DNA from 2 places in the Pseudoalteromonas sp. H103 genome. Region 2 is predicted to be linked to the other one. Evidence: predicted binding sites of a transcription regulator. Region 2 holds the regulator's gene; the other holds the start of a gene.
The links. The regulator MetJ, encoded in region 2, represses methionine synthesis genes. The targets are predictions, from matches to a motif close to TAGACGTCTAGACGTCTA.

Region 1 (16,263 bases), on a different contig from region 2:
TTAAAAAACCAGGTGTTGCTTCTGCGTAGCGGGTAAATTCACGTTGTTTTACAAACCGTGCTTCACTGCCTCCACCAGAGACAAAGTGAGCCACTTTGCTATTTTTTGGTTGGTTGTATTGCAAGTCGTGCTCGTGTCCAGCGATATAAGCGTGCACGTTATGACGCTCCAAAATAGGTTCTAAAATGTCGCGAAGCCCTTGGTTACGGCCAAAGCGTTTACCACTTGAATAAAGCGGGTGATGGCCTACCACAATTTTCCATTTTGCTTTACTGCCTGCAAGTTGGGTTTCAAGCCAAGTAAGCTGGGCTTTATAGCCTTGCCCCTGGGTTGAACGGTATTTATCACGGTCTTTATATTCAGGCTGGATCGGATTGGTATCTAAAAAAACCATTAACACTTGCTCGTTGTTTTCAAGCGCAAATGTTTTACTGTAGTACCTTGCAGGTAACTGCCAACGCTGGCTTTTTTCTGTGTAGTCAATTTGTGCTTGGGCATTACCCAAGTAATCGTGATTACCTAACACAACATACCAGTCTTCAAAAGTATGCGGGCCATGATATATGTTCTCAAAGGCTGATTGCCAAAGCGGATCGTTCACGCTTGCCACACCATTTGGGTAAAAGTTATCGCCAGTTGAGACGATAAAGTCCGCATCAGTTTGGTACATGGCTATTTCTAATTGGTGAGCCACTTCTTTTTGATAAAAGTGGCCATTGTGTCCCCAATCACCAATTACCATAAAGTTAAGGCTATCAGGTAGCGTATTTAACTTAGCTATTTTTTGCTGTTGATAAAGCTCATCTTTATAAATAACAGACTCGTCAGCACTGAGTGCTGATGAGCTTAGTAGGGCGGCCATTATGAAAGACAATTTAAACATGTTCTAACTCCAAAAGGCACGTAATAGCAAGCGATTACGTGCCTAATATGATTATGCCTGCTATTAAAATGCGTAACGCAACATGACTTGAATAACAGGACCGGCTTCTTCAGATTCCAGTTCGTACTCATCAAAGTCACGATTTTTTTGGTCATCAAGTGAATCAAACTTGTTAAATACCTCATCTTTACTGGCATCAAGTAAGTTTGAACCAACTAGGCGAAGGGTTACGTCATCCCAGCGCTTTTCAACGAAAAGCTCTAAATCAGCACCGTAAGAGGTTGTAACTTCTTCACCTACAAAGCGTCCGTATGCATCACCTTGGTTACGGTAAGTTGCACCAAATGATGCACGCAGTATTGGTAAATCTTGGATAAAGCCAATGTTATAAACATAATCAGATTGGTCGTTAAATTTACGTTTGCCAAAACTGTCTTCAACTTCACTGTCGAGCCAAGAGTAATTCAAGAAGATACCTGTATTAGGCATGTTCAAGGCGCTAAGCGGGGTTGATAAATCAAATTCAATACCTTGAACTGTGCCATCGCCGGTATTTTGAGGCTGCAGTACAAATGTGCCTTCACCTTCTGAGCCTTCAACGCCTGTGCTGGCAATTTCGATTAGGTCGCTAACATCACGGTAAAATACGTTCACACCGACAACACCACTTTTACCTAAACGATATTCATAACCTAAATCGATACCCCAAGAAGATTCTGGCTTAAGGTTTGGGTTACCTAAAAAGTCATTATCAGCAAGCTCTTCTTCAAGTAGGGCGGGTGTAATGTAGTCAAAGTCAGGGCGACGTAAGCTACGTGCAATAGAGGCGCTTACTCGTCCATTATCACTGACGCTGTAACGAAAGTGAGCTGAAGGTAAGAAAAAGTCATAGTCATTTTTTGCAGTAACGCCTTCATTGGTATCGGTAATACTAGAATCTGTTGACTCCCAACGTATGCCCATCTCCCATGAAAACACATCAGCTTCATGTTTAATGAGTGCAAATAAATCAAGGCGGTCTTCTTCGAGGGTATTTACGCCACCGTCAACAGCTTCAAATTCGTTATTGAATACAGCGAGTGACATAGGTGTCTGGTTAAATTGATCCCAGCCAGTAAGTGTTTGCTCACTCTCATCTTCAGCTTCTAAAATTGCTGTGTCGCGCTCTTTTCCTTGAACAAAAGCACCAAACTGAACTTCTTTTGAGTCACCTAGCAGTAAGCTATGTTGCCATTGTAATGACCATTCTTTATCGTCAATATCAACAGTTTCTTCTGCTTCCTCAAAAACCATTGGGAGCTCAGATGTATCGAGCTCAACTTCTTGCTCGTAAACTGATTCTTTAAAGCTTGCATAGCCTACTTTAAATTTGCTGGTACCGCCGAGTAGTGATAATTCATAGCCAGAATTTATGTTGTAGTTGGTTTGGTCAATGATCGAAACGTTTGCGTTATCCGAGAGTAAATTACCGCCTTCAACAATAGAGCCTGAGGTTGCAGTAGGGTCGTCGTATTCAAAAGAACGTTCGTCTTCGGTACGGTCTGTATCAACCCACATGGCGCTAATATCAAACTTACCACCGTTATCAAATACCTTTTCAAAGCTGGCATTTAATGATGTGTCATCGCCATCACGGGTATCAGATTGATCTTCACGGTTATCAAAATCATCAGTTGCGTAATTAGGATTATTTTCAGGGCTATCACCATAACGTATGCTTGATTTTTGTTTTGGGTTATAACGACCTTGAAAATTAGCGCCTAATAGTAAACGTCCACCTGCAAACTCAGTACCGTAAACGCCCGCAAAGCTTTCTTTTAGTTCACCATCATCATAGCGTAAGCCTCCTGCACGAATGTAACCGCCGTCTAAGCTGTAGCCATCGCGAAGTACAATGTTAAGGGTTCCCGCAATTGCATCGGCGGAGCGGTTGGCACTTGATGAACGAATTATTTCTACACGCTCGATTAATTCTGCTGGAATACGGTCAACAAAAAATGAGCGATCAGCGCCAGCGCCTGGAACTTCTTCGCCATTGATCAGTACTTTTGTGTAAGCAGGGCTCAAACCGCGCATACGTGCGCCGTCAGATTCAAGTACGTCTGATAAAAATGTAACACTAGGGACACGCTTCAGTGCATCACCTGCGGTGAGTGGTTCAAAGCGTTGAAAGTATTCTTGAGAGTATTCAAGCGTTGGGGCTAGTTCTTGTGAGCGATTGCGATAACCAATCTCACCATATACAACAAGCTCTTCAGAGACTTTTACTTCAGGCTCTCTTGGTGATGTTTGTTCTTGTGCATTCACGCTAACGCTAAATTGGCTCAGTGCTAATGCCGCTACAACAGCATTTAATTTAAATTGTTTCATTGATTTGCTCCGATTGTCCTTGGTTTGGTGAGCAAACTAAAAAAAGTTAATGACGCTAATGTGACAGTTTTAAAGTTAATCCGCGATAAATTCTTAATTTATTGGCTTAAGACTCTTCATTTGAGCTTTTAAAACAGCGCTACAAGTCACTGATAATGGCTGTTGCGAGATAATTTTTTTATAAACTTTAATCTGAATGTCATATCAATGAGCCAAAATGACCCTGACGTATAAAATGATCCCGCGCTAGCATATGGGTCAAACCAAGTTTAAGAAGATTCAATATCATGCGATATAACCTATTTACCAGCCATGTAAAATTAACCAATACGATTATTTTGTTCTTGGTCATTGCCGTTACAATATGCGCTTACTTTGGCGAACTTAAGCAATGGCAAGAAATTGCGTGGCTCGATATTGTTGGTGAAGGCGGTATTGTACTGATGACCCTAAGCTGGATAACCGCTTTACTTATCTCACGCCCGCCAGGCAAAGTAACCACCTTACTAGTGCTAGGTTTAGGTTTGTTTATGTTCTCAGCCACGCTCGATTTACTCGATGAATGGTTAAAACAACCTTCACAATTATGGCTCTCCTGGTTTGAATCACTGCCAGCGCCGTTTGGTATGTCGCTTACAAGCGCTGGGCTTTATTATTGGCATCAAGAACAGTTTGTTTTAAATCGTCAATTGCGTCGTCGTGAAGCACATTTAAGAGAGCATGAAAAAGTCTGCCCTATAACAGGGTTATACCGGATTAATTACTTCCACTCGCTAATACAGCAACGCCAAAGTGAACAACAAGCAGCCATCTTAGGCATTATTGACATTCGAGACTTTGCAAAGTTTAACGAGCAGTTTGGCTTTAGTGAAGGCGATAGGTTACTAAGAGAAATTAGTGACTTATTAGTAATGAACTGCCGTTTGAATGATGTGTTATGCCGCTATGCAGGTGACTGCTTTATTGTGCTTATGCCGAGTACCAGCCGAAGCCAAGCAAAAGAATTATTAGCGCAAATGAAAGCGGCGCTTAATCATTGTGCGTTTAAAGTCGCAAAAAGCAAAGGTGCACAATTTCAGCATATTCTAACCGCCACAATGGCTATGGATTTAGAGCAAGATCCAGTGCAGCAAACCAGCCAATTACATCAACAACTACAACAACAAAAGGAGCTTGTAGGTGCAGCAGTATATTAGCTTAGATGATAAATATCTAAGCGCCGAGGGGATTATCACTGCGCTGGTGGAGCTTGCTCAAGGGCGAGGGATCCCCTTGCATAAGTTACTGCGTGGTACGGGTATTTTTGAGCAAGACTTATATGATTTATCACAGTGCTTTAGTTTGTCGCAGCTATTAGCATTAATTTGTCAGTTTAAAACCTTAATGAAAAGTAACGACAGTGGATTTTTACTTGGTCATCAATTGGTTAATGATGTTAGCCCTACAATGCAAAGTGTTCGCTTAAGCCCGACGCTTGGTGCTGCGTTAAAACAATTGCAACAAATTCGCGCCACGTTAGCCCCTTTATTTTTTACTCGTGGGCATATATTTCAAGAAGATTTTTATCTGTACTTGCAGCCAAGTATCGGTATGGATGAATCGTTAAAGAGTTATTGTTTTGAAATATACAGTGCAGCGTTTATTAGTTTACTAAAAAGGGTCAGTAGTCACTATCCGCACTGTTATTTTGACTTTACCTGTAAACGCCCACGGCATATTCAAGAGTATGAACAGCATTTAGGTTTACGGGTACGGTTTGAGCAACCCTATACTCGTTGGCACTTTGATAAACAACTGCTTAAGTGTGCAAATTCAGAGTCGAGTGCATTGCGGTGGCAGCAATCTATTGCACAAAGTGAGTTACATAAGAATGTATCGCAGTCTTTTGTTGAAGCTGTTTGCCAACGTATTTATCGGGATAAAAATAATAGCCTTGCTAATAGCGCAGAGTATTTTGCAATGAGCCCAGCTACGTTCAAACGTAAATTAAAACAACATGGTGTGAGTTATTCGCAATTACAAGATGAGCAAAATAAACTTAAAGCACTGTATTTACTTGGTGTACGTCAGCAAGGCAATGAACAAGTCGCAGAGCGTTTAGCATTTTATGATATTCCTAATTTTCGCCGCGCTTTTAAGCGCTGGACCGGCATTACACCGAGTCAGTTAAAAATATAACTAAAAACGGGCTGCTTGTTCAATAACAATACCGTGGCGCTGTGCTAAACGTTCGTGGTTCCTGTCGTAACCACCGCCAATAACACTGGCTACGGGGATGTTGTGTTCAAGGCAGCGCTTAAATACTAAATGGTCACGCTTTTTAATACCCTCCCACGTTATATCTAGTTTACCTAAGCCGTCGTCTTGCCAAATATCTACACCTGCATCGTAAAGCACTAAATCGGGGTTTAGCTCTTTTAATAAAAACTGTAGGGTGTCGTCCACAATGCCTAAGTATTCAGTGTCTTGCATATTATTAGCAAGGCCAATGTCTAAATCACTAGGGGATTTTCTAAACGGGAAGTTTTTTTCGCAGTGTATAGAGCAGGTATACGCATAGGGCTGATGCGCAAGCATTGCAGCTGTGCCATCGCCTTGGTGTACGTCTAAATCAAAAATGAGCACGTTGGTCACTTCACCGCTTTGTATTAACGTTTGTGCGGTAAAGGCTAAGTCGTTAACCATACAAAAACCTGAGCCAAAATCGCTATGCGCATGGTGAGTGCCCCCAGCTAAATGGCACGCCAAACCATGCTCTAATGCTAAGCGAGCAGTGCGTAATGTACCTTGGGGAGCAGTGAATGTACGGTTCATTAGCGGTTGCGACCAAGGTAAGCCAATGCGGCGCATGGCTTTTTCGTCTAGGCGATTATGCCATAAATCCTGAATGTAGTTTTCGCAGTGTACAAGTTCTAGTGGCTCTGGGGTGCCAAGTGTAGGCGCTATTAGGTTAGGGCCAATTAAGCCTAGCTCTGCTACGTGTTTGTATAATTGCGCAAATTTACTCATAACAAAACGATGTTTAGGATCAAAGTTAAATGAGTAATTAGAATGATATACCAAAGGTAAATGTGGATTTAAGCGCATAACTACACAGTTTAAAAAGTTTGCGCTATGGTAATCAACTTATGTATTTGAGTCTATTGTGGCTCATGAATAAGTAATGCAAGTTCACGATGTAGTAGCTCGTCATCAGCTAAATTTAGCTCTACTAAGCGCTTTAAATAAGTGATGCTATCTATATCAATATGATGACACTTTAAGCCAATATGATCCTCTTCTATATGGCACATTACTACGTCCATTTTTATTTCTATATTGCTTTGTTCAAGGGTAAAACGTAGCGTTGCTTCACTATTTTTAGTGCCGTTAAAGGCATCGCACTTTGTAATTAGTGCACCATGAAGCGAAACATCAAGCAACTTACACGGGTATTTATGGTTATCAAACTCAAGTAGTGCAGTGGTTGAAAACAACACACGAGAAAACTGACGACGATTTTGCATAGCTTAATTTATCCTTATAGTTATTATATAAATCAAGCATAGCGGGAAATAAGCCAAACAGATAAAAAATGACATAAAAAAGCCCCGCATAAATGCAGGGCTTGTAATATCGTTATCGATTAACCAATTTTTTTGTACTTAATACGCTTAGGTTGTGCAGCTTCTGCGCCAAGGGTCTTTTTAAGCCACTCTTCGTATTCAGTGTAGTTACCATCGAAGAAATTAATTTGGCCTTCGTCGCGGTAATCTAAAATATGCGTTGCAATACGGTCAAGGAACCAACGGTCATGTGATATACACATTACACAGCCTGGGAACTCTAAAATAGCGTTCTCAAGCGCGCGTAGTGTTTCAACGTCTAGGTCATTGGTTGGCTCATCCAGTAGCACCACGTTACCACCAGCTTTTAAAAGTTTAGCAAGGTGTAAACGGTTACGCTCACCACCCGATAAGTCTTTTACAAACTTTTGCTGGTCGTTACCTTTAAAGTTAAAACGGCTAACGTATGCACGGCTTGGGAACTCAAAGTTACCAATTTTTAGCACATCTTGACCATCAGATATTTCTTCAAATACTGTTTTGCTTTCGTCCATGTTGCCACGGAACTGATCAACCGTTGCTAATTCTACAGTTTCACCAATGCTAATATCACCACTGTCTGGCTGCTCTTCACCGCTTAGCATTTTAAACAGTGTAGATTTACCTGCACCATTGGCACCAATAATGCCCACAATAGCGCCTTTTGGCATGCTAAAGCTTAAATCGTCAATGAGTACGCGATCGCCAAAGCTCTTACGAATATTGCTAACTTCAAGCACTTGGTCGCCTAAACGCGGACCAGGTGGAATAAACAACTCGTTAGTTTCGTTACGTTTTTGGTAATCTGATTGTTGTAGCTCGCTAAACTGCGCCATGCGTGCTTTAGACTTAGCTTGGCGACCTTTAGGATTTGAGCGAACCCACTCAAGTTCTTGAGCAATTGATTTTTGGCGTGCTTTTTCAGATTTTTGCTCTTGTTGTAAACGTGCATCTTTTTGTTCAAGCCAAGAAGAGTAATTACCTTCCCACGGAATACCTTCACCACGGTCAAGCTCTAATATCCAGCCAGCTACATTATCAAGGAAGTAACGGTCATGCGTTACTGCCACAACAGTGCCTTCGTAATCATGTAAGAAGCGCTCAAGCCATGCAACCGACTCAGCATCTAAGTGGTTAGTAGGCTCATCGAGAATAAGCATATCTGGCTTTTCAAGTAATAAACGACAAATAGCAACACGGCGACGCTCACCACCTGAAAGGTGCTCAATTTTAGCATCCCATTCTGGTAGGCGAAGTGCATCAGCAGCGCGCTCTAAAACATTATCGATGTTGTGACCATCATGCGCTTGGATGATGGCTTCAAGCTCACCTTGTTCTTTAGCAAGTGCGTCAAAGTCAGCGTCTTCCATTGCGTACTCGTTGTACACTTCGTCAAGGCGGTTAAGGGCGTGTTTGACTTCGCCGACGGCTTCTTCAACAATTTCGCGAACTGTTTTGCTTTCGTCCAGCACTGGTTCTTGCGGTAAGTAACCAATTTTAGTACCTGGTTGAGGGCGGGCTTCACCTTCAAACTCTTCATCAACACCCGCCATAATACGTAGTAATGACGATTTACCAGAGCCATTTAAACCAAGCACACCAATTTTAGCACCCGGGAAAAAGTGCAACGAAATATCTTTTAAAATTGTGCGCTTAGGTGGCACAACTTTAGATACTCGACTCATCGAGAAAATAAACTTATCAGGTAAAACCATGGAGGAAAGCCTTCAAATAATAATAAAAATTTCAATGTTGTATTGTAGTTGTTGAGGGGTTAAACAGTCAACGAATGCCGTATAGAACAATACGCTAATCTAAACGACACTTTATTTTATTGCCCATTTAAAACATTACTATTACAGGATTTCTATTGTGTAAAATTCTGTAATCTATTGTTTTATATTGTTCAAATACATTTCATTTTTAACAAAAGTGGTACAGTATATTTACAAGCTGTAAAGTATAAGCAAATTATACAGGCAGAACACTCATAGTCGTTGTAAAACATCGCATAATTAAATATTACAAAGGTTTAAAGGAATGAACATGAAAACAGTTACAAAGTTAGGGGCATTACTTTTGGGTTTATACTCATTTTCGAGCCAAGCAGACATACTCCACGTAAATGGCTATTACCAAGGAGTAGGGATAGGGTCTACGCAAATTGATGTATACGAGAGTGATAGCATACAGTTTACAACGCTCTACGGCCGATTTGGATATCAGTTTTCGCGATACTTTGCATTAGAAGGGCGTGTAGGATTTGGATTAAATGATGAATCAACCCCTTTAAACGGAATTGTTTATACTCAAAACCCGCAGGACGGTTCGCTTACCTCAGAACCCGTTCAGAGCCAAATTGATTCAAGTCTTGATTTGCAAACAAGTATATTTGTAAAAGCTAATTACCCAATTTCATCTCGCGCTGATGTATTTTTATTTGGTGGCTATGGCAGAAATAAATTAAGTTACAATGAAGGCGACTTAAGAAATCTTGCAGAATCAATAATTGATACAGATTCAGATGTAAATACTTCATTAATCACTGAGCAAAACTATGATGAGGGCGGTGTAACGTACGGCACTGGTATTGACTATAGGTTATCTCAACGCTGGCAAATAAGCGCTGAATACCAATATTTTGATACAGATGATGGCGATATTTACGCTCTTAGTTTATCTGTAAATTATCGTTTTTAATTGAAATAGTGCTACTGGTTTTAGTAGCGCTACCTTAATACACTTAAACAAAGTACTTCAATATAAATGCATTCCCCCCCTCATTTTAGTAATTCTTAGAAAATCATGAATAAATTTCATTTAGACATCTATACATCTAGAGGTTGATATTTTTGGCGTTCTGTTCATAATGAGAGCGTATTAATTCTCGGTTTTTATGAGCAGGAGCTTAAAGGATGCCAATTACAGTTAAAGACGAACTACCGGCTATTGCCCGTTTACGCGAAGAAAACGTGTTTGTAATGCCAAAAAGTCGTGCAAAAACGCAAGAAATACGTCCAATGCGTTTGGCTATTTTAAATTTAATGCCTAATAAAGTAGAAACCGAAGTACAGTTTATTCGTTTGCTTGCAAATTCGCCCCTGCAAGTAAATGTAGAGCTATTGCGCCTAGATACGCACCGCAGCAGTAGCAACTCAGAAGAGCACCTAGATACTTTTTACCGTTATTTTTCAGAAGTAAAAGACAATAACTACGATGCCTTATTAGTAACTGGCGCACCACTAGCACACCTAGAATACGACGATGTAGCCTACTGGGACGAGCTAAAAGTTATTATTGATTGGGCAGAGCAGCACGTTACCTCTACGTTGTTTTCGTGCTGGGCGGCGCATGCAGCGCTGTATCATCGTTACAACTTAAAGCGTGATTTGAAAGAAGATAAACTATGTGGCGTGTTTACCCACCAGTGTTATTTTGATCACGGTGCATTAACTCGTGGCTTCGACGACACCTTTTTAGTGCCGCACTCACGTTATGGCCACATTGATATAAATAAAATTAATGCCTGCGAAGATATAGTGGTATTGGCAGGCTCCGAAAAAGTAGGCGCTTACTTAATGAAAAATAAGTCGGGCAGCCAAGTGTTTATAACCGGCCACCCAGAATACGATGCCGACACATTAAAAGCTGAGTACGAACGCGATTTACAAAAAAGCCCAGATGCACCAAAACCCGAAAACTATTTTCCAGATAACGATGCAAGTAAAAAGCCGTCAAAAACGTGGCAAAGCCATGCCTTTTTGCTTTTTTCGAACTGGTTAAATTACTACGTGTACCAAACTACACCTTATGATATTAATTTAGTTAGCCAAGATGTGAGGACTAACAACTATGCCGAATAACGTGCCAAAAAAAAATAAGCAAAGCGAATTAAGCGCTGCGCTAAAACAGCGTATTTTAATTTTAGATGGTGCAATGGGCACCATGATCCAAACTCACAAGCTTGAAGAAGAAGACTACCGAGGTGAGCGCTTTAAAGACTGGCACGTGCTAATAAAAGGCAATAACGATTTATTAAGTCTTACCAAACCCGAGTTAATTGCCGATATACACCGCAGCTTTTTAGTCGCCGGTGCAGATATTATTGAAACCAATACTTTTAACTCAACCACCATTTCGATGGAAGATTACGACATGGCAAGTATAAGCCGTGAGGTAAACTTAGAGTCGGCCAAACTTGCGCGCTCAATATGTGACGAGTTCACTGCTAAAAATCCAGAAAAACCACGCTATGTAGCGGGTGTTTTAGGGCCAACATCTAAAACCTGTTCTATCTCGCCAGATGTAAACGATCCGGGTTACCGTAACGTAACGTTTGATAAGCTAGTTACTGCCTATGTTGAGTCTACTCTTGCATTAATGGAAGGCGGCGCTGATTTAATACTTATCGAAACCATATTTGACACCCTCAATGCAAAAGCAGCCTCATTCGCAGTAGAAGAAGCATTTGAGCAAGCAGGGCGCACATTACCTGTAATGATCTCGGGCACGATTACCGATGCCTCAGGGCGTACTCTTTCCGGGCAAACAACCGAAGCATTTTATAACTCTATTCGCCATATAAAACCTATTTCGATTGGCCTTAACTGCGCCCTAGGGCCAGACTTACTTCGCCAATACGTAGAAGAGCTTTCGCGTGTTTGCGAAACATTTACCTCAGTGCACCCCAATGCCGGTTTACCTAACGAATTTGGTGAGTACGACCTAGAAGCGGGCGATATGGCAGTCGAAATTATAGATTGGGGAAAATCGGGCTTTATAAATATTGTTGGTGGTTGCTGTGGTACAACGCCTGCACATATTCGTGCATTTGCCAAAGGACTTGAAGGGGTAAAGCCTCGCGCATTACCAGAACTTGAAGTACGCATGCGTTTATCAGGTCTTGAAGCCTGTAACTTAAACTAGGAGCCAATATGACACAGCAAATTGCAGTATTTACCAATGTTGGCGAGCGTACCAACGTAACTGGCTCTGCCATGTTTAAACGCTTAATCATGGAAGAAGACTATGAAGCAGCGCTTACCGTAGCCCGCGAGCAAGTAGAAAATGGCGCCCAAGTTATTGATATAAACATGGACGAAGCCATGTTGGACTCAAAAGCGGCCATGGTTAAGTTTTTAAACTTAATTGCCTCAGAGCCTGATATTTCTAAAGTACCTATTATGGTCGACTCCTCTAAATGGGAAGTAATAGAAGCAGGCTTAAAGTGTATTCAAGGCAAGGCTATTGTTAACTCAATATCGCTTAAAGAGGGCGAAGAGCCGTTTAAACGCCAAGCTAAAATTATTAAACGCTTTGGCGCAGCTGCTGTTGTTATGGCGTTTGATACCGACGGACAAGCCGACACCGCAGATAGAAAATACGAAATATGTGCGCGCAGCTACAAAATATTAGTAGAAGAGATTGGCTTCCCGCCGGAAGATATTATATTTGACCCTAATATATTTGCCGTAGCCACCGGTATAGAAGAGCACGACAACTACGCAGTAGAATTTATTGAAGGCACACGCCGCATTAAGCAAAACTTACCGCACTGTAAAGTGTCGGGCGGGGTGTCTAATGTATCGTTTTCGTTTAGGGGCAATAACCCCGTGCGTGAAGCCATTCACTCGGTGTTTTTATACCACGCGATAAAAGCAGGCATGGATATGGGCATTGTAAACGCAGGCCAGCTTGCTGTTTACGACGACATCCCAGAAGAACTTCGTAAAGCCGTAGAAGACGTAATACTAAACACCGACCCAGGTGCAGGTGAACGCCTTGTAGAAATAGCGCCTAAGTTTTCGGGTATGGCACAAGCCGAACGCGTAGAAGATTTAGAGTGGCGTACATGGCCTGTTGAAAAACGCTTAGAGCACGCCCTTGTTAAAGGTATAACCACCTTTATAGATGAAGACACGGAAGAGTGCCGCGCTGCTGCCGATAAACCTATCCACGTGATTGAAGGGCCACTCATGGATGGCATGAACGTAGTAGGGGATTTATTTGGCGCAGGTAAAATGTTTTTACCGCAAGTTGTTAAATCAGCCCGTGTAATGAAGCGAGCAGTGGCCTACCTAGACCCATACATAGAAGCTGAAAAAGAAGAAGGCGCCACTAATGGTAAAGTAGTTATGGCCACCGTAAAGGGCGATGTGCACGACATAGGTAAAAACATTGTAGGCGTAGTACTGCAATGTAATAACTACGAAGTAATTGATTTAGGCGTAATGGTACCTGCCGAAAAAATACTGCAAACCGCTATTGACGAAAAAGCCGACATAATCGGCCTTTCGGGTTTAATTACCCCATCGCTTGACGAAATGGTACACGTAGCCAAAGAAATGACTCGTAGAGGTTTTGAGCTCCCACTAATGATTGGCGGCGCAACGACCTCTAAAGCGCATACTGCCGTTAAAATTGAGCCACAGTACGACAAAGGCGTCGTGTACGTAAATAACGCCAGCCGTGCGGTAGGCGTGGTATCGAGCTTGTTATCTAAAGAGCTAAAACCAGCCTTTTTAGAAAAAACAAAAGCTGAGTACGTAAAAGTACGCGAGCAACAAGCGCGCAAAAAGCCACGTTCAAAACCAGTTACCATACAGCGTGCCCGCGATAACGCAGCCAAGCTTGATTGGGATAACTACACGCCACCCGTGCCTAAAAAGCTGGGCGTGACTGAGTTTAAAAATGTATCAATCGCCACGTTGCGTAAATATATAGATTGGACCCCATACTTTATGACGTGGTCAATCGCTGGTAAATACCCGCGCATAATGGACGACGAAGTCGTTGGTGAACAAGCACGCAGCTTATTTAAAGACGCTAACGACATGCTCGACGACCTTGAAAAAGCAGGCAGTTTACAGCCATTGGGTGTAATAGGTTTATTCCCTGCAAACCGCGTGGGCGATGACATAGAAATTTACACCGACGAAACCCGTAAAGAACTGTTAAACACCTCGTGCCATTTACGCCAGCAAACCGAAAAAACCGACTTTGCTAACTATTGTTTGGCTGACTACATTGCGCCAAAAGGCACACCTGATTACTTTGGTGCGTTTGCAGTAACGGGCGGTTTAGAAGAAGACGATTTAGCCAATGCGTTTGACGCACAGCAAGACGACTACAATAAAATAATGGTAAAAGCGGTTGCCGATAGGCTCGCAGAAGCCTTTGCCGAATACCTGCACGAACAAGTGCGTAAAGAGTATTGGGGTTATGCACCCGATGAAAACCTGGGTAACGATGAGCTAATTCGCGAAAACTACCAAGGTATCCGTCCAGCGCCAGGTTACCCAGCGTGTCCAGAGCACACTGAGAAAAAGAAAATTTGGCAGTTACTCGATACCGAAAAACGCATTGGTATGCAGCTAACTAGCTCATACGCCATGTGGCCAGGGGCTGCTGTTTCGGGCTGGTATTTCTCACACCCAGAGGCAAAATACTACGCCGTAGCCGCTGTGCAAAAGGATCAGGTAGAAGACTACGCCAAGCGAACGAATATGACACTCGCAGAGGCCGAAAGGTGGCTATCGCCTAACTTGGGTTATGAGCCTGAATCATAGCGAAGTGGTTGAATAGTGAAGCGGTTAGTTTTTAGCTGTCAGCTATCATTAAAAGAAAAACGAGCCAAATTAGGCTCGTTTTTGTATTAAAGTTTATTAGTGAGCAACTCATTTATTTTATTCGTAACATCTTTTGGAGTTGGTTTAGTCGTTTGGTGTTTTAACCAATCTATTAGCTCCACTCTGACTTTATAGCCTTCTTTAATGCAATAGCTTTGGGAGCTTACCCAAATATCAGGCGCACCAATTGAGCCTCGGCCATACCAATTACAAATACTATAACCTTCACTCTCAATTTTATTTTCAATAATGTTAGTGTAAACGGGTATGGTAACAACCATAACTAATAAAGTTATTCCACACAGTTTGAACCACTTATTCAGTAGGCTTGGGCTAATTTCAATGTTCTTAATTTTTAGCCAGAGTAAGACAGTTAGCGTCCCAAACATTGGAACGCAAAAAATTAAACTTGGGCTAAAGCTGCGTTCTTTAAAAATGAGGGCGTTGTTGTTTAAAGCTTCAATTACTGACGATACCTCAACCCATGCCGCAAAAGGTGAGGCTATGGTAAAAATTAAAAACAGTATAAATAAAAAAGCATGTTTAATATTTTCGCTTAAAGTTAATTTTTCAGATGTCATTAAATTATCGTAATTCATTTTAAGAAAGGTAAACCGAAAATTCGGTGCATAAATTCTATGGGGCTTTCTTCATACAAGCGTTGAGCATCATGCAATTGATTTTGTGCTCTTTGTATATTACTTTTTAAGTTTTTTTCCGCTACTCTTAAGCTTGAAGCAATTTTTTCAGATAACTCATCACTATCGATAAAAGTATAAGCAAAAAAAGTTAATGCAGTACCAATCACTATTACAGCTATCATCGGACCTACAGCAACAACAGCAGCTGTGCCAACAATAGAAGAGACAGCATACCATGCAATGCTAGATGATGTAGCGGCAATAGCAACATCAACAGAGAAACCACCTATAAAGTCGTGCCACAGCTTCTCATCATTAACTAATTGTTCTACTGTATGAAATCCTGCAGATATAAGAATGCTAACCAAAAAGCCTGTTTTAATTGATTTTTTTGCGCCGAGTTTACCTATACCAAATGATACAAGTTGTGGGTTGTTCGCTAAATAGCGAGTTCCAGTGAGGTGCCGTCTTAGACCTGGATAACCTTTGAAAATTATATAGTTTTTCCCTGAATAACTTTTTACTTTAAAAGTATCAAAAGCTTTTCCGCTTCTTTTCATTTCTGTTGCTATAGCCGTAACTGCAACTATATCCATCCCAATTGGAATAAGGCCTGAACTATTTTTTATCCAGTCTCTATAAAGTGGCCATAAGTCAGATGAAATATTATTTTTCTCAAATACAGTCTCAAACCAATTAATAATTTTACCAGGACTTTGCCCAGCAAGCTTTTTTAGGCTAACAATATAATCAACAAATTCAGATGCATTCATGTGAACTAGATTATACTGGTTTGACTTTAAGGTTGCAGATAACTGCTTTTCTTTTTGGCGGCTTCTAAGATCTTCCCTGGCGGATATTAACATTTTATTTCCCTATAAATAGTATGTACCTATAATGCATCTATATTATACAATTTGTATGTATAGTCAAAGTTTAAAGTCGGGATTTAGATTTTTAACTCAAAATTATAAATGTCTTAAACATTTAACTTTAAACGATAACACTCAAAACTTTTTATTTGTTACATATTAATAGGCTATTAATGAAGTATCTAAATTACATCTTACTTTGCATATCTCTACTTTTCACGTCAAACACATTTGCGCTTGAGCAGAAGTATCACGAGAGTGTTTTACCTGTTATTGCTGCTTTTA
Region 2 (16,263 bases):
TTAGTTATTTCCTCTTTTGCATAACTATTTCTGCCTTTTATTATGAGTATGCATAAACCTTTGCAGACAAATCTATTTATATTCTCTATATTTTAGTTAGTACATTTTTTAACTAGGTTGATAAAAGTAGCCAACGTGGAGTCATCTGTTTTTAAAGTAGAGTAATAGGCTATTATTTTAGATTTATAGTAATACTTTAAACGTACATTTTATAAAGAACATTGGAGACATAAAAGCACCTCAAAACGACCTTTTTTGGTGAATTTTTATTTATTAAATGTCGATATAATCCAGCAAAGTTACTGAAAAACCTCTTAAAATTAAAGGATATAGCATATAACAGGATAGACCTGATATTGCTTGGAATTTAAAAATAATAAGGGTATCTTACCCCAAGACACCACCTCTCACTTTAACTTAAATTGCAGGATACCATCGCGTTATGTCAGACTTTCGTGAACAAGCACTACATTATCACTCACACCCAGTACCAGGTAAAATTAGCATTGAACTAACCAAGCCCGCCGAAACGGTTCAAGATCTTGCGCTTGCGTATAGCCCCGGTGTTGCCGAACCCGTTCGTGAAATAGCTGCTGACCCTGCTAATGCTTATAAATATACCGGCAAAGGTAATATGGTTGCGGTAATTACTAATGGCACTGCAATTTTAGGCCTAGGGAATTTAGGGCCTTTAGCATCTAAGCCTGTAATGGAAGGTAAAGCGTTATTGTTTAAACGTTTTGCTGGGCTTGATTCAATCGATATTGAAGTTAAGCATCGTACCACTGAAGATTTTATCAATACGGTTGCAAATATTGCTGATACTTTTGGCGGTATCAACCTTGAAGATATTAAAGCACCAGAGTGTTTTGAAATTGAAAAAGCATTAATAGAGCGCTGTAGTATTCCGGTTTTTCATGATGATCAACACGGTACTGCTATTGTGACTGCTGCAGGCATGCTAAACGCGCTAGAAGTGCAGGGTAAGTCAATTGAAGATGCGATTATTGTATGTTTAGGTGCAGGCGCTGCTGCCGTTGCGTGTATGGAGCTGCTAATTAAGTGTGGCGCACTTCGCGAGCATATTTATATGTTGGACCGTAAGGGTGTTATTCATACACGTCGTGATGACTTAAACGAATACAAGCAGCTGTTTGCTAACAATACCGATAAACGTACTTTACAAGATGTAATTGCAGACGCTGACGTATTTGTAGGCGTTTCTGGCCCTAACTTGCTAGCAGCTGAAGATTTAAAGCTAATGGCAGAAAAACCTGTGGTGTTTGCATGTTCAAACCCAGATCCTGAGATCGATCCTGCACTTGCTCATGGTGCACGCAACGACTTAATTATGGCAACGGGGCGCTCTGACTACCCTAATCAAGTTAACAACGTTTTATGTTTTCCGTTTATTTTTCGTGGTGCACTAGATGTGCGCGCAAGCGCTATTAACGATGAAATGAAAATTGCTGCGGTAGAAGCTATTCGTAGTATTGCTAAAGAGCCAGTACCAGCAGAAGTATTAAAAGCTGCGGGTGTTGATAAGCTTGAATTTGGTGCACAGTACATTATTCCTAAGCCAATGGATCCGCGTTTACTACCTCGTATAGCTAAAGCTGTAGCTGTAGCTGCGGTAGAATCGGGTGTTGCGCAAATTGACTTACCTGAAAATTACATGGCTTAAAGGTATATGCTAAAACAAAAAAACCTCAGCAATGGCTGAGGTTTTTGATTAAAAAGGTAACGATTTATTCTTCGTTTAAAATAGGCACTTCTAAACCCATTTCTTGCATTATCTTTTTAACTTCTTCAGGTACTTTTTCTGCATTGTCTTTGCGTAAGTCATCGTCATTTGGTAATGGCTGGCCTGTAAATGCATGCAAAAACGCTTCGCATAACAACTCACTGTTTGTTGCATGGCGAAGGTTATTTATTTGACGGCGCGTGCGCTCATCCGTTAAAACTTTTAATACATTTAGCGGGATCGAAACGGTGATCTTTTTAACTTGCTCTGATTTTTTCCCGTGTTCTGCGTATGGGTGAATATACTCACCATTCCATTTAGCCATAAGATGTATCGTTGCCTCAGATTATTAATTTCTCACACGGCGTAAAAAGCGTGTAAATATGCGTGAAATTCTATCGATTTAAAAAAGATAGTCAAATAATAGATACCAATCTATCTTAATAAGCCGGCTGTAATTGTAAATATAGCCCCATTCAAGTTTTATAAGTTAGTTATTTTTAGCCATCTAGAGCTTTAAAAGCTTTGACTTATCAAAATGGATAACTTACTCTTTTAGACGTCTAAACATCCAAATTAATCAGGTGACGAATATGAGCGAAAAAAACAAAGCGACTATTGCAGTACGTAATGGCGTAGATGCAGATAAACACCATGGCGCTGTAGTTCCGCCAATTTATTTATCGACTACGTATTCGTTTGCCGACTTTGATACTAAGCGTCAGTACGATTATGGGCGCAGCGGTAATCCCAATCGCGATATATTAGCTGAAACATTGGCTGAACTTGAAGGTGGTGCGCGCGGTATTATTACTGCCACAGGCATGGCTGCCGTGCATTTAGCGACTCAGTTATTAAATAATGACGATACACTGGTTATTCCACATGATTGTTATGGTGGAAGCTACCGTTTATTTACGTCTTTGCAAAAACGCGGATTACTAAAGCTTGAAGTTTTAGATTTAACCAAGCAAGAAAACTTAGATAAAATTTTAGCAATAAAACCTAAATTAATATGGATTGAAACACCAAGTAACCCGGTACTGCGCTTAACAGATATTAAAGCAGTGACTGATATAGCTAAGCAGTGCGGGGCACTTGTTGCTGCAGATAACACGTTTTTATCACCTGCGCTGCAAAACCCAATTAAATTTGGTGTAGATATTGTTGTTCACTCGACGACTAAATATATCAATGGCCATTCTGATGTTGTGGGCGGCGCTGTGATAGCTGCAACACAAGAACTTGGTGATGAGTTAGCTTGGTGGGCAAATAACATTGGTATTACAGGTGCACCATTTGATAGCTATTTAACGCTTCGTGGCTTGCGTACTTTAAATGTACGTTTAAGACAGCATCAAGAAAACGCACTTGCAATTGCCAAGTACCTTGAAAGCTCTGAATTTGTGAGCCAAGTTTACTACCCAGGACTTGAGTCGCACCCTCAACATGCATTGGCAAAGGCTCAGCAACTTGGCTTTGGTGGTATGGTCAGTTTTGATATTAAAGGCGATGTTAACGACGCTGCGGCATTTTTAACAAGCCTTGAGGCATTTAGCTTAGCAGAGTCGCTAGGCGGCGTAGAGAGCTTAATTTGCCACCCTGCAACGATGACGCATGCAGGAATGGAGCCTAAAGCCCGTTTAGAAGCGGGGGTGGGTGATACGCTCATTCGTATTTCGGTAGGTATTGAAGATATAAACGACTTAGTTGCTGATTTCGAACGCGTGTTTGAACTTGTAAAACCAGGGCAAAATAAAAACATTGGCCGTGTAGGTAAAGGTGCTGGCACGCCTGGTGGTATGTGAAATTAAGTGCAGCCCGCCCGGCGCTTTGGTAAGTAATACCAATGCGCAATAATACCTAATCAATTTGAGGGATTAAACCGGCGCTAACTTCGTTAAAAATTTTTCATATAGAACAACTAAACAACGAAATTTTTGCCTTGTTATCGACACGGTTTTCTTATTCTCAAAATAGACATCTTAATTAAGCGAATTGGTATAAATATGGTCAATTGTGTACATAAATTTGGTGGCTCAAGCTTAAGCTCTAGTGAGCGCTATCAAAGCGTAGCTAAAATAATTATTGGGCATACTCAGCCAGGCGACTGTGTTGTGGTATCTGCTGCTGGTAAAACCACAGATACACTTGTGTCGTTGTGGCAAAGTTATCAGCAGCAAGACACACAAGCTGTCGCTGATATTTTACTGCAGTTAAATAACCATCAAAGCGATTTAATTGAGCAATTATTACAAGCTGATTTAAAGCGCAGCGTACTTAAAACATTACTAGAAGAACTAAATATAATTGCAAGCTTAGCGCAAAGTGAGCAGCTCAAAGAAGCGCAATTACTTGCCCATGGTGAGTTATGGTCTGCACGATTATTGGCTGCATATTTACGACAGTTAAACGTACATGCCTGCGCACACGATGCTCGCCTGCTTTTTACTTTAAATGATGGCGAATTACACCATGCTCAAAATAAGCTGCAATGTAACAGTGTTATTGATGCCAACAAAGTGAATGTAGTAACCGGGTTCATAGCGGCAAACACACTTGGCGATACGGTAACGCTTGGTCGTAATGGTAGCGATTACAGCGCTGCATTACTTGCCAGTTATTGTGATGCCAAACAGGTATGCATTTGGACTGACACGCAAGGTGTATTTAGTACTGATCCGCGTAAAGTAAAAAAGGCAATTAAGTACGCTAAAGTGTGTCGCACTCAGGCCAACTTACTAGCACGATTAGGCAACCCCGTTTTGCATGCTAAAACGTTATCGCCTTTAAAAAATACCAATATAAAGCTAGCTGTACGCAGTAGTTTTGATGTTCAAGCAAGTCCAACTCATATTGTTAAAGAAGGTCTAGCTAAGAAAAAGCGCTTTATAACGACGCTACAAAATGTTGATTTATTAACAGTAGAAGGCTTGAGTGAAGGTGAGGTTGCAAGTGTTAGCCAGCTTATTCAGCATAGTCTTCATCACTTTAACCATAATGGCGAAGTATATTTAGTCGTACCGGCTGCACAAACATATCAAGTTATTAATTACTTTGCTGGTAGAGCTAATATTAGTGAGTCGAATTTAAACGGCTGTGCAGTTGTTGCACCAGAGCAAGACATCGGCACACTTAAACTGCAAGCTTTAGAAGTATTAGCTGAGCAAACTATAAAACCGCGTTTTGTACATCAAGATAATGGTTATGTTTTATTACTAACTGACCAATTTATTGATAGTGATGTGCAAAGCACATTGCACGATAAGCTAGTTAACAAAGGCCAAGAAATTGCGATTATAGTAGCAGGGTTAGGTAATGTAGGTGGAGTGTTTATACACCAACTGGCGGATCAATTTGAGCGCCTAAGTGGTGACTTTAGTATTAAATTAGTTGCTTTGGTTCGCTCTCAAGAGATGCTGTTTAATCCAAGTGGAGTTAACCCTCAAACATGGGAAAAACAATGGCAGCTTGAGGCCAAAAAATACCAAAGTAATGATTTATTAAATGCAATTAACGAGCTTGATTATGAGCATAAAGTAGTAATTGATATTACTGCTAGTGAGCAATTTAGCCAGCTTTATACTGACTTTGTGCAAAGCGACTGCCATTTAATTAGTGCAAATAAATATGCGGGCACAGCGCCTACACTTTGGTATCAAACACTTAGAAATAATTTGGCAGAGCGCAACCTACATTGGCGTTATAACACAAGTGTAGGGGCAGGCTTACCTATAAACTTTGCTTTAGCTGATTTACAAAATAGTGGCGATAAAATCACTCGAATAGAAGGCGTGTTTTCTGGCACATTATCGTGGTTATGCAGTAAATATGATGGCAGTGTTGCGTTTTCAGAGTTAGTGCTTGAAGCACAAAAAATGGGTTTTACAGAGCCTGATCCGCGTGAAGACTTATCTGGGCGTGATATGCAGCGTAAGCTACTTATTTTAGCCCGAGAGCTAGGTGTAGATCTTGAGCTTGACGATATAAGCCTCTCGGCACTTATGCCAGTTGAACTTGCTAAGGGGAGCTGGGACGACTTTATAGATAAAAAAACGCAGCTTGATGCGTTTATTGAAGAACACGCTGCAGCAGCGCAAGCTAAAAATGCCGTGCTTAGATACACAGGGTTATTAGAAATTACATGCGATAAAGTCATTGCAAAAGTAGGCATTACCTACGTGCCAAACGGTGATGCGCTAGCAAACTTAACACCTGGCGATAATATTTTTGTGATCAACAGTAAATGGTACAGCGACAATGCATTAGTTATTCAAGGCCCTGGGGCGGGTAGTGAAGTAACTGCGGCGGGTGTTCATTCTGATTTATATTGGCTTGTGCAAAACTTAAAATAAGCTGTGTATATTGATATAAAAACGGCGGCTTAAATTAAGCCGCCGTTTTTTGTTTATAAATGCTTTAAAATAACTCTTCTTCTGTTTTTGTATCTTCTTCAAATATATCGTTAGGCTGAGATAACACATATTTAGTCGGTGCTGTGCCTTTTTCAAAATATTCAAAGCGGCTTGTATAATCATTTTTATGGCTAAGTAAGCCAGTCGCTAAATCAATACGAATAGAGACAAGCCCTTCGGGTGGTTCAATCGGCGCTTCAGGGGTGCCTTCAAGTGCAGCCCTCATAAATTCAACCCAGGCTGGCTGGGCCGTTTTTGCGCCCGATTCTGCACCAGATATTTGACCGCTATCTAGGTTGTTATTGTAGGTTGAGCGGCCTAGTGGGTTACCCGGGTTATCAAACCCTACCCATACAGAGGTCACTACTTTGCTATTAAAGCCACTGAACCAGGTATCAACAGAGTCGTTGGTTGTACCCGTTTTACCAGAAAGATCGCGACGTTCTAGTGCTTGTGCTCGCCAGCCCGTGCCACTCCAGCCAGTTTTATTTGCCCAGCTTCCACCGCCCCAAATACCGCTGTGCATTGCATCGGCAATTAAAAACGCATTTTGCTTAGATATAATGCGAGGAGCACATTGACGAGGTTGCTCTACTTCATCAGCACTGCTGCTTAACATAAGCTCATTGCTTGGTAGAGTAGTGTTTTCATCACAGGCCATTGCTGGGTTAGCTTTAAATAAAACATTGCCATAAGCATCTTGAATTTCTGAGATAAAGTAAGGTTCTATTAAATGACCACCATTAGCAAAGCTGCTCATACCACGAGCTAGTTCTAGAGGTGTTATAGAGGCGCTACCAAGAGCAAGTGACTCACTACGGTTAATATCTGAGTTTTTAAAACCAAACTTTAATAAGTGATCAGCCGTGCGTTGCAGTCCAACGCCACGTAGTAAACGTACTGAAATTACGTTTTTAGATTGCGCTAAAGCACGGCGAATACGTATTGGACCATTATAAACTGCAGGGCTGTTTTTAGGTCGCCATGCAACGCCTTGGCTTTTATCCCACTGGTTAATGGGGGCATCGTTTAGTATTGATGCCAGCGTATAGCCTTTCTCTAGCGCTGCTGAGTAAATAAACGGTTTAATGTTTGAGCCGACTTGGCGTTTAGCTTGTACTGCGCGGTTGTATTGGCTTTGTTCAAAGCTGTAACCACCTACAATTGCCTTAATTCTGCCATCTTGCGGATCAAGCGACACAATAGCGCTCGCAGCTTCTGGTATCTGGCTTAGTATATAAGAGTCGTCTTTGTTTTTACGTAACCATATTTGCATACCTGGGGTCAAAATGTCGGTGGCGGCTTTTGGCGCAAAGCTTTGACGGTAACGTGTAATGTATTTACGCGCCCACTTTAAATTATTCCAATCAAGAGTGGTTCGTTGGCCATTTTTTAAAATAACATCAGCGGTTTTTTCATTTACTTTTAATACTATCGCGGCGTTTAAATCGCCAAGTTCTTTTACTGGTTTTAATTTATCGATAATTTGCTGCTGTGTTAAAGCTGGTTGTGTTTCTGGATCCCATAAAACATCAACAGGCCCTCTAAAACCATGGCGCATATCGTAGTTATGTAAATTATTAACTAGCGCTGTTTGCGCTGCTTTTTGAACGCGAGATTCAACAGAGGTAAAAATTTTAAAACCAGAATTATAGGCTTTATCAACCCCGTAACGAGATACCATTTCAGCACGAACCATTTCAGAAATATAAGGTGCGTATAAATCTATCTCTGCGCCATGGAAATATGCAGTTATAGGCTGGTTGGTTGCTTCATTATATTGTTCTTGGGTGATGTAGTTTTCAGTTAATAAACGGCCTAAAACAACATTTCGGCGTGCTTTTGCACGAGTCGGGTTACGAATAGGGTTTAAAGCAGAAGGCGCTTTAGGTAGTCCTGCAATCATCGCCATTTGTGCAAGTGTTAAATCTTTTAACTCTTTACCATAATAAACTTGTGCTGCAGCACCAATACCGAATGCACGGTTACCTAATTCTATTTTATTAAGGTAGAGTTCTAAAATTTCGTCTTTAGTTAATACATTTTCTATGTGCAGGGCTATAAATATTTCTTTAACTTTACGGATATATGCTTTTTCGCGTGTTAAAAAGAAATTTCGAGCAAGCTGCATCGTTATAGTACTCGCCCCTTGCTTTTTTTCACCGGTAGAAATAAGCACAATAGCAGAGCGAACAATACCAATGGGGTCAATGCCAACATGATCATAAAACCGATTATCTTCAGTCGCTAAAAATGCATTAATCAGGGGCTGTGGTATTTCATCAATAGTGACAGGAATACGACGTTTTTCACCAAATTGATTGATCAAAAGGCCATCTTTAGTGAATACTTGCATAGGAGTTTGTAATTGCACGTCTTTTAAAACTTGCACACTGGGGATATCAGGTTTAACGTAGTAATAAAGACTGACTAATGTAATCAGACCAATTAACGTACAAATGATAAAAAATTGTAAAGTTCGTTTTAATAAAATCACTTATATTTCCCTAAATGGACTCCCAATTGCGAGTTTTGACTGCTAGTATATATTGATTAAAAAATGAATAATATTTTTTCAGATAAAAATTATAACTTGTTTATTATTAAAACAAAGGCCAAGTTGCAAACATGCTAAGTCAACTATTTCAAAAGCCGTCTCCGATGATGGTAGGGATTGATATTGGATCGCACTCAATTAAGGCAGTGCTTTTACGTGAAATTGAAACTGGATTTCGACTAGAAGCACTTGCAATTGAACCGATGCCAAAAGGCGCTATGAGTGAGCGTACTATTCAGGATATTGAAGCGATTGGTAATATAATTTCAAAATTAAGAAGAAAATTACCGAAGTCGCTAAAATCTGCTGCAGTGGCTGTTTCAGGCCAAACGGTTATTACCAAAGTTATTTTCATGGATGTGTCGTTAACTGATGCTGAACTTGAATCGCAAATTGAAATTGAAGCCGATAGTTTAATTCCATACCCTCTTGATGAAGTGAGCTTAGATTTTGAAAAGCTTTCTACCAATGAGGCCGATCCTACCAAAATGAATGTATTATTATCTGCCGCTAGAACTGAAAGTGTAGAGGCTCGTGTTGGAGCTCTCGAAACTGCAAATTTAGAAGCTAAAATTGTTGATGTTGAAAGCTATGCATTAAGTAGAGCGATGGATGTTTACTATCAACAGTTACCTAGTGATGCATTTAACAAGTGCGTGGCAGTTGTTGATATTGGTGCCGTTTTAATGCTTGTAAGTGTAGTTCAGGCAGGTGAAACCATTTATACCCGAGATCAGGTGTTTGGTGGCGATCAATACACCAACAGTATTGTTAGTTATTACAATAAAGGCTTTGATGAAGCCGAAATTGGTAAAACGTCGGGGGATTTACCGCCAAACTACACCTTTGAAGTATTAGCGCCTTTTCAAACGTCGCTATTGCAGCAGGTTCGTCGTGCGGTACAAATGTTTTTAACAACCAGTGGTAAAGAGCAAATAGATTATATTGTACTTACTGGTGGCACATCGATGATTAAAGGGATAGACCGACTACTTATCGAAGAGTTAGGTATTCACTCTGTCGTTGCAGAACCTTTTGCTAATATGGAAATCTCTCCAAAGGTTGATCGCAATGTAATGCAGCGCCATAGAACGCAATTTGCAATTGCAACGGGCTTGGCATTAAGGAGTTTTTCATCATGCCACATATAAATCTACTGCCTTGGCGTGAACTACAACGTGAAGAATCAAAAAAGAAGTTTGTTACTATACTCATTGGTGTAGTTATAATTTGTTTTGCGAGTATGTACTTACTTAGCTCTTTTTATAGCGGGCTTAAAGATGGACAAAACCTAAAAAATAATTATTTAAGTTCAGAAATTAGCATGCTAGATAAAAAAATAAGTGAAATAAGAAACTTAGATAAAAGAAAAGAAAATTTACAGCAGCGAATGAGACTAATTGAAGAATTACAAAGTAGCCGTAACTTGGGTACACAAATAATGGATGAAGTGGCCAAAATAGTCCCTGCAGGTGTTTATTTAACAAAACTTGAGCGAAGAGGAAGTCAAATTCATGTCTTAGGGCGCAGCGAATCTAATAACCGCTTATCAACAATGCTACGCCAAGTGCAAAGTTCATATTTATTGGAACGTCCATCAATGCAGGGCATTGTTGCAGGCGATCAATCTTCGCGTTTACTCAGTGATTTTAATATGGAGTTTTACGTAAAACCATTTGACCAAATCGGTGAGGTTAGCGATGAACCTTGATTTTAAAGCTTTGAGCGAAATAGATTGGAATGAAATTGAATTAGATAATATTGGCGATTGGCCCATTGCAGTTAAGGCAATTTGCTGCACTTTTGTAGCGGGACTTGTCTTATTTTTTAGCTATAGCTTATTGGTCTCTGATGAAATTGATAGCTATCACAGTGCGGTAGCAAAAGAAATTGAACTACGTACAACGTACAGAACCAAATATGCAGTAGCGAGTAAACTTGATATTTATCGTCAGCAAATGATTGATATGGAAGAAAAGTTTTCTCAGTTATTAAAGCGTTTACCTACGTCAAACGAAACACCAGGTTTACTTGACGATTTATCGTATGTAGGTACAACCAGTGGGTTAACGTTTCTAAAAATAGGCTGGTTACCAGAGGTCGAAAAAGAATTTTATACGGAGCTACCTATCAAAATAGAAGTAATAGGTACGTACCATGAGTTTGGTGAATTTGTAGGAAAAGTAGCCCAATTACCGCGTATTGTAAGCTTACACGACTTTTCTATTTTATCATCGGGTAATAAACAACTAACATTCAGTGTAGTAGCTAAAACATATCGTTATGAAGAAGGGGTGAAGAAATGAACCTTTTACGCATAATGCCTGTGGCCGTTGTTTTAGTTTTAAGTGGTTGTAATGATGACACCTCGGAGCAAAAAGAATTCATAGACCAAGTTAAAGCAAGCACCACGCCTAAAGTAGAGTCTATTCCGGAGCTTACTAAATTTGAAATTTTTGAATACAGCGCTGAGCAATTGCGTAGTCCGTTTGTAGCGCCGCAGCCAGAAATAATTCAAAATAAATTAACGCAAATAAAAAACTGTTTGCATCCAGATCCTGAGCGTCGCCGTGAGCCACTTGAAAAATACCCATTAGATAACTTAGCTATGAAAGGGACTATTGGTTCTAGCGGCCAAGTTTGGGCATTAATAACTGCGGCAGACGATACTTTGCATCGTGTAACTGTTGGAAATTATCTTGGTAGCTACGATGGAAAAGTAAAAGTAGTAAATAACGATTATATAGAATTAGTAGAATTAATCCCTGATGGGTCTGGTTGTTGGAAAGAGCGCCTGACTAAATTAGAAATGTTAGAGGCGGCAACAAATGGCGCAAATTAATAATAAAAAAGGTAAAAATAACATGCATAAGGATGTACTTTGGCTTAAAAGCATTTCACGGTCATTATTGGCGATAGTCGCTTTAATAACCGCAAATGCAGCCATTGCAGGGCCGCTACTTTATGATGTTCGTTACAATCCACTCCTTAAAGGTGAAACTGAATTACAGCTCGTTTTTGATGAAGAATTAACGCTTGAACCAAAAGTGCAGGTTTTTAATAGTCCTGCTCGCATTGAAATGTTCTTCGATACCGCCGAGCTTGAAGTTGGTTTGAATGATGTTGCTGTAAACCAAGCGGGCATTAGTAGCGTTACCAATGTTTTGACTGACAAGGGCTTAAAAGTAAGCGTAAACCTAGATAGATTAAAAATTTACGAAACTGAAGTTCATAATAATTTAGTGTCTATACGTGTTTCAGATAATCCACTTACAGAGTCAGATAGTGAAGATGTTGCTATGGATTCAAGTAATGTAAGTGGAAATTACATTAACCGAATTCAATCAATTGACTTTAGACGTGGTGAAAAAGGCGAAGCAAAGGTACTTGTTTTTTTACAAGACACTCAAGCCGCAATTGAAGTACATGAGAGCGGTGGCAAAATTTATGCAGACTTTCACCATACAGATATTTTAGATGACTTACTTTATGAGCTGGATGTTTTAGACTTTGGTACTGTTGTAAGTAATATCGAAACGTTTAAAGAAGAAGGGTTAAGCAGGGTTGTTATAGAACCTAATGCTCAATTTACATTTACCTATCAGCAAATAGATAATATTTTAACACTCACTGTAGAAAAAGATGAAACGCAAAATGCGTACTTAGATGGTGGTGTTGAGTATCAAGGTCGTCCTATGACCTTAAACTTTCAAGATATTTCTGTACGTGCAGCATTGCAAATTATTGCAGGCTATAACGACTTTAACCTCGTAACAAGTGACTCAGTAACCGGTAATATCACACTTCGTTTAGATGGCGTGCCATGGGATCAAGCGCTTGATGTAGTACTACGTATTAAAGGTTTAGATAAGCGCATGGATGGGTCTATTCTAATGGTGGCGCCTGCAGAAGAACTAGCTGCACGTGAAGCTAAAGATCTAAAAGCTAAGCAGCAAGTTGAAGACTTAGAGCCACTTTATAGTGAATACATTCGATTAAATTATGCTAAAGCGGAAGATTTTGCTGATCTATTAAAAACAGATACAAACAGTATTATCACTGCCCGCGGTAGTGTATCGGTAGATTTACGTACTAATACCTTACTAATAAAAGACACTGTTAAGAGTATCGAAAATATTCGTCGTATGATTGAAACACTCGATATTCCGGTCCAGCAAGTTGTTATTGAGTCTCGTATGGTAACTGTGCGCGATAATGTCACTGAGGATTTAGGTGTGCGCTGGGGCTTTAGCGATCAGCAAGGTAGTGATGGTATTTCTGGCTCACTAGAGGGTGCAGAAACTATATCTAACGGCACCATTCCAGATTTAACCGATAGGCTAAATGTAAACTTACCGATTACTAACCCTGCGGCGAGTATTGGTTTACATATTGCAAAATTGGCTAATGGTACTTTAATTGACTTAGAGTTAAGTGCTCTTGAAGAAGAAAACAAAGGCGAGATTATTGCAAGCCCTCGCATTATTGCAGCAAATCAGCAAAAAGCGCGAATAGAGCAAGGTACTGAAATTCCTTACACAGAGTCTGCTTCGAGTGGTGCAACGACGGTTAGCTTTAAAAAGGCTGTATTGAGTTTAGAGGTTACGCCTCATATAACGCCTGATAATAAAGTTATTTTGGATTTAGTAATAACGCAAGATACTCGTGGTGACACAGTACAAACGGGTACAGGTGAAGCGGTGTCTATTGATACCCAAGAAATACAAACACAAGTGCTTGTTGAGAATGGCCAAACCGTAGTGCTAGGTGGTATATTTCAGCAGCAAATAATAAATACTACAAATAAAGTACCAGTTTTAGGTGACATTCCGTATGTAGGAAGGTTATTTAAAAGTACGAGTGAGTTCAATGAAAAACGTGAACTGCTTATTTTCGTGACACCAAAAATCCAAATAGACTAAAATTTAGTGCTATTTTGTTAATCAACGGGCAATTATTTAGATTAATTGCTCGTTATATGGCTTTTTATTCTAATTGACTTGAAATACCCCGGCAATTACTGAGATAATCCCCTCCTTAATTTTGGGGCCAGGTCGTTAGGCGGGGTTTTATTTCAAATTTTAGAGTTCGTTTGTACTAAAAGATATGGCTGAGAAACGTAATATATTTCTAGTTGGCCCCATGGGGGCTGGCAAAAGCACGATTGGTCGTCACATCGCTGACCAATTACACCTTGAATTTGTTGATTCTGATCAAGAAATCGAACGCCGCACAGGTGCAGATATTGCATGGGTATTCGATCTTGAAGGTGAAGAAGGCTTTAGACTTCGAGAAGAGTCTGTTATTGGCGATTTAACCGAAATGCAAGGTATTGTACTTGCTACCGGTGGTGGTTCAGTAATGAGCAAAGAAGTTCGAAACAAGCTTTCGGCTCGCGGTATCGTTGTATACCTAGAGACACCTATAGAAAAGCAAGTTGCACGCACGCAACGCGATAAGCGTCGCCCATTACTGCAAACTGAAGAAGCACCTCGTAATGTACTAGAGCGCTTAGCAGAAGAACGCGAGCCACTATACAAAGAAGTTGCTGATTTTGTTGTACGCACCGATGAGCAAAGCGCTAAAGTTGTTGCTAACCAAATCATCGAGAAATTAGATTTTTAAAAACTAATAATAAAGGAAATAACAAAGCATGCTTGAATTAACTGTTAATTTGGACGAGCGAAGTTATCCTATTTTTATTGGTCAATCTGCACTTCAAGATAATGGCCGCCTTGTTCACCACATTGGTGATTGTCGGCCTATCATCATCACTAACGACACCGTAGCGCCTTTATATTTACAAGGTTTACTTGATTCGTTAGCTGAACTGAACCCTCTTTCTTTTATCATTCCTGACGGTGAACAATATAAGTCGTTAGAATGGTTTGAAAAAATATCTGCTTTTTTACTGCAAAATAACTGCGGTCGAGACACCTGCTTAATTGCATTAGGTGGCGGCGTTATTGGCGATTTAACTGGCTTTGTTGCTGCGTGTTATCAACGTGGTGTGCCATTTATACAAATTCCAACCACTGTATTATCGCAAGTCGATTCATCAGTAGGCGGAAAAACAGCAGTAAATCATCCATTAGGTAAAAATATGATTGGGGCTTTTTATCAGCCACAAGCTGTTTTTATTGATACTAATACATTGCACACTTTACCTATGCGAGAATTTGCCGCAGGCATGGCAGAAGTTATTAAGTATGGATTGATTTATGATACCGAGCTATTTACATATATTGAGCAAAATGCAGCTAATTTAAAGCAATTAGATGAAAAGTGCTTACAGCATATTATTTTTAGATGCTGTGAAATTAAAGCGCTTATCGTTGCTCAAGACGAAAAAGAACATGGTTTACGCGCACTACTTAATTTAGGCCACACATTTGCTCATGCAATAGAGGCTCAAATGGGTTATGGGATATGGTTGCATGGAGAAGCCGTAGCAACAGGAATGGCATTAGCTGCAAAACTTGCACATACTCGTGGTGACTTATCGCAAAGTGAAGTAAACAGAGTAGTAACGTTACTTAAACTCTATGACTTACCTACTGAAATTCCAAACGAAATGACTAGTGAGCAGTTTTTAACGCATATGCGTAAAGACAAAAAGAATAAAAAAGGCACTATACGCTTTATTTTACCTACTCAATTTGGCCAATGTGCACTTGTAGATGATGTGTCTGACGACCAAGTTAGAGCGTTAATCGAACAATAATGCAGGCGCAAATTTTACCAAGCCGTGCGGCTTTGGTGGATAGGATCGCACTGCAATTTGAGTACGGGCAAAATTTAATTGTTTTACTAGGCACATCAGGGCTTGGTAAAAGCTATATGCTTGAAACCTTCATTACCGATAAGTATAACGACTTTAATAAAGCATTTGTGCATATAAGTGCTCAAACAACTGACGCTCAGCTAATGAGTGATTTATTAGAGCAAAGCTTTAACTCCCCGCTAATCGATCATACCTTGAGCCTGTCTGAAAATTATTATCAGTTATTGCAACAGCAACCGTGTGGGCCTTGTTTGTGGGTACTTGATGGTGGAAGGCAATTATCTGATGAAATGTTAGTTGAGCTTGAGCTACTTTCAAAAAACAGCCCTAATACTCTGTATATTATGATTGCTTCGCAATCTAAACTACCTATCAGTAACGCAGTTGAGATTTACCTAGAAGCATTAACATTTAGAGAAAGTAAGATGTTGATGCAGTGGTACTTTACTGATTTACCTTATGATGAGGACCCTGTATTTAGTACGTTTTTAGCTGAAGCTCATGGTAATCCAAGCTTACTACTTGCTTGGCAACCTAGCGAGCATGTTGCTGAGGTAATTGTTAAGGATAAAGTGTCTTGGCGTTTGCATTTATTGATTTTAATGTTACTGATTATGCTTTTAATAATTGGCTTGCTTTATAAGTCAGATATGACGCAGTGGTGGCAGCAATACTATCAGCAAGAAGAGTCGCAAGTGCTAACCACCGCAATACCTGTAGAGCAAGTTAAAGCAAGTGTCAAAAACGAACAAGTAATAAATAG

Region 1: ATS74_RS02150 (homoserine O-succinyltransferase) is a predicted target of MetJ. The motif match lies at 9,659-9,676, and genes of this name have one in related genera.

What each region holds. Positions count from the first base shown of each region.
Region 1 covers NZ_LOFG01000001.1:459,463-475,725, forward strand. Annotated here, with positions in the region: gene ATS74_RS02110 (metallophosphoesterase) at 1-883, opposite strand, end outside; gene ATS74_RS02115 (TonB-dependent receptor plug domain-containing protein) at 947-3,253, opposite strand; gene ATS74_RS02120 (GGDEF domain-containing protein) at 3,541-4,449, shown strand; gene ATS74_RS02125 (AraC family transcriptional regulator ligand-binding domain-containing protein) at 4,433-5,431, shown strand; gene ATS74_RS02130 (histone deacetylase family protein) at 5,432-6,340, opposite strand; gene ATS74_RS02135 (PilZ domain-containing protein) at 6,394-6,759, opposite strand; gene ettA (energy-dependent translational throttle protein EttA) at 6,879-8,552, opposite strand; gene ATS74_RS02145 (porin family protein) at 8,884-9,537, shown strand; gene ATS74_RS02150 (homoserine O-succinyltransferase) at 9,753-10,700, shown strand; gene ATS74_RS02155 (homocysteine S-methyltransferase family protein) at 10,690-11,763, shown strand; gene metH (methionine synthase) at 11,772-14,405, shown strand; gene ATS74_RS02165 (hypothetical protein) at 14,492-15,046, opposite strand; gene ATS74_RS02170 (hypothetical protein) at 15,061-15,972, opposite strand; gene ATS74_RS02175 (hypothetical protein) at 16,152-16,263, shown strand, end outside.
Region 2 covers NZ_LOFG01000002.1:105,089-121,351, reverse strand. Annotated here, with positions in the region: gene ATS74_RS03775 (malic enzyme-like NAD(P)-binding protein) at 443-1,684, shown strand; gene metJ (met regulon transcriptional regulator MetJ) at 1,749-2,069, opposite strand; partial or broken gene metB (cystathionine gamma-synthase) at 2,338-3,584, shown strand; gene metL (bifunctional aspartate kinase/homoserine dehydrogenase II) at 3,754-6,099, shown strand; gene ATS74_RS03755 (penicillin-binding protein 1A) at 6,164-8,656, opposite strand; gene ATS74_RS03750 (pilus assembly protein PilM) at 8,788-9,867, shown strand; gene ATS74_RS03745 (PilN domain-containing protein) at 9,855-10,427, shown strand; gene ATS74_RS03740 (type 4a pilus biogenesis protein PilO) at 10,417-11,022, shown strand; gene ATS74_RS03735 (pilus assembly protein PilP) at 11,019-11,558, shown strand; gene ATS74_RS03730 (type IV pilus secretin PilQ) at 11,545-13,638, shown strand; gene aroK (shikimate kinase AroK) at 13,823-14,341, shown strand; gene aroB (3-dehydroquinate synthase) at 14,370-15,440, shown strand; gene ATS74_RS03715 (AAA family ATPase) at 15,440-16,263, shown strand, end outside.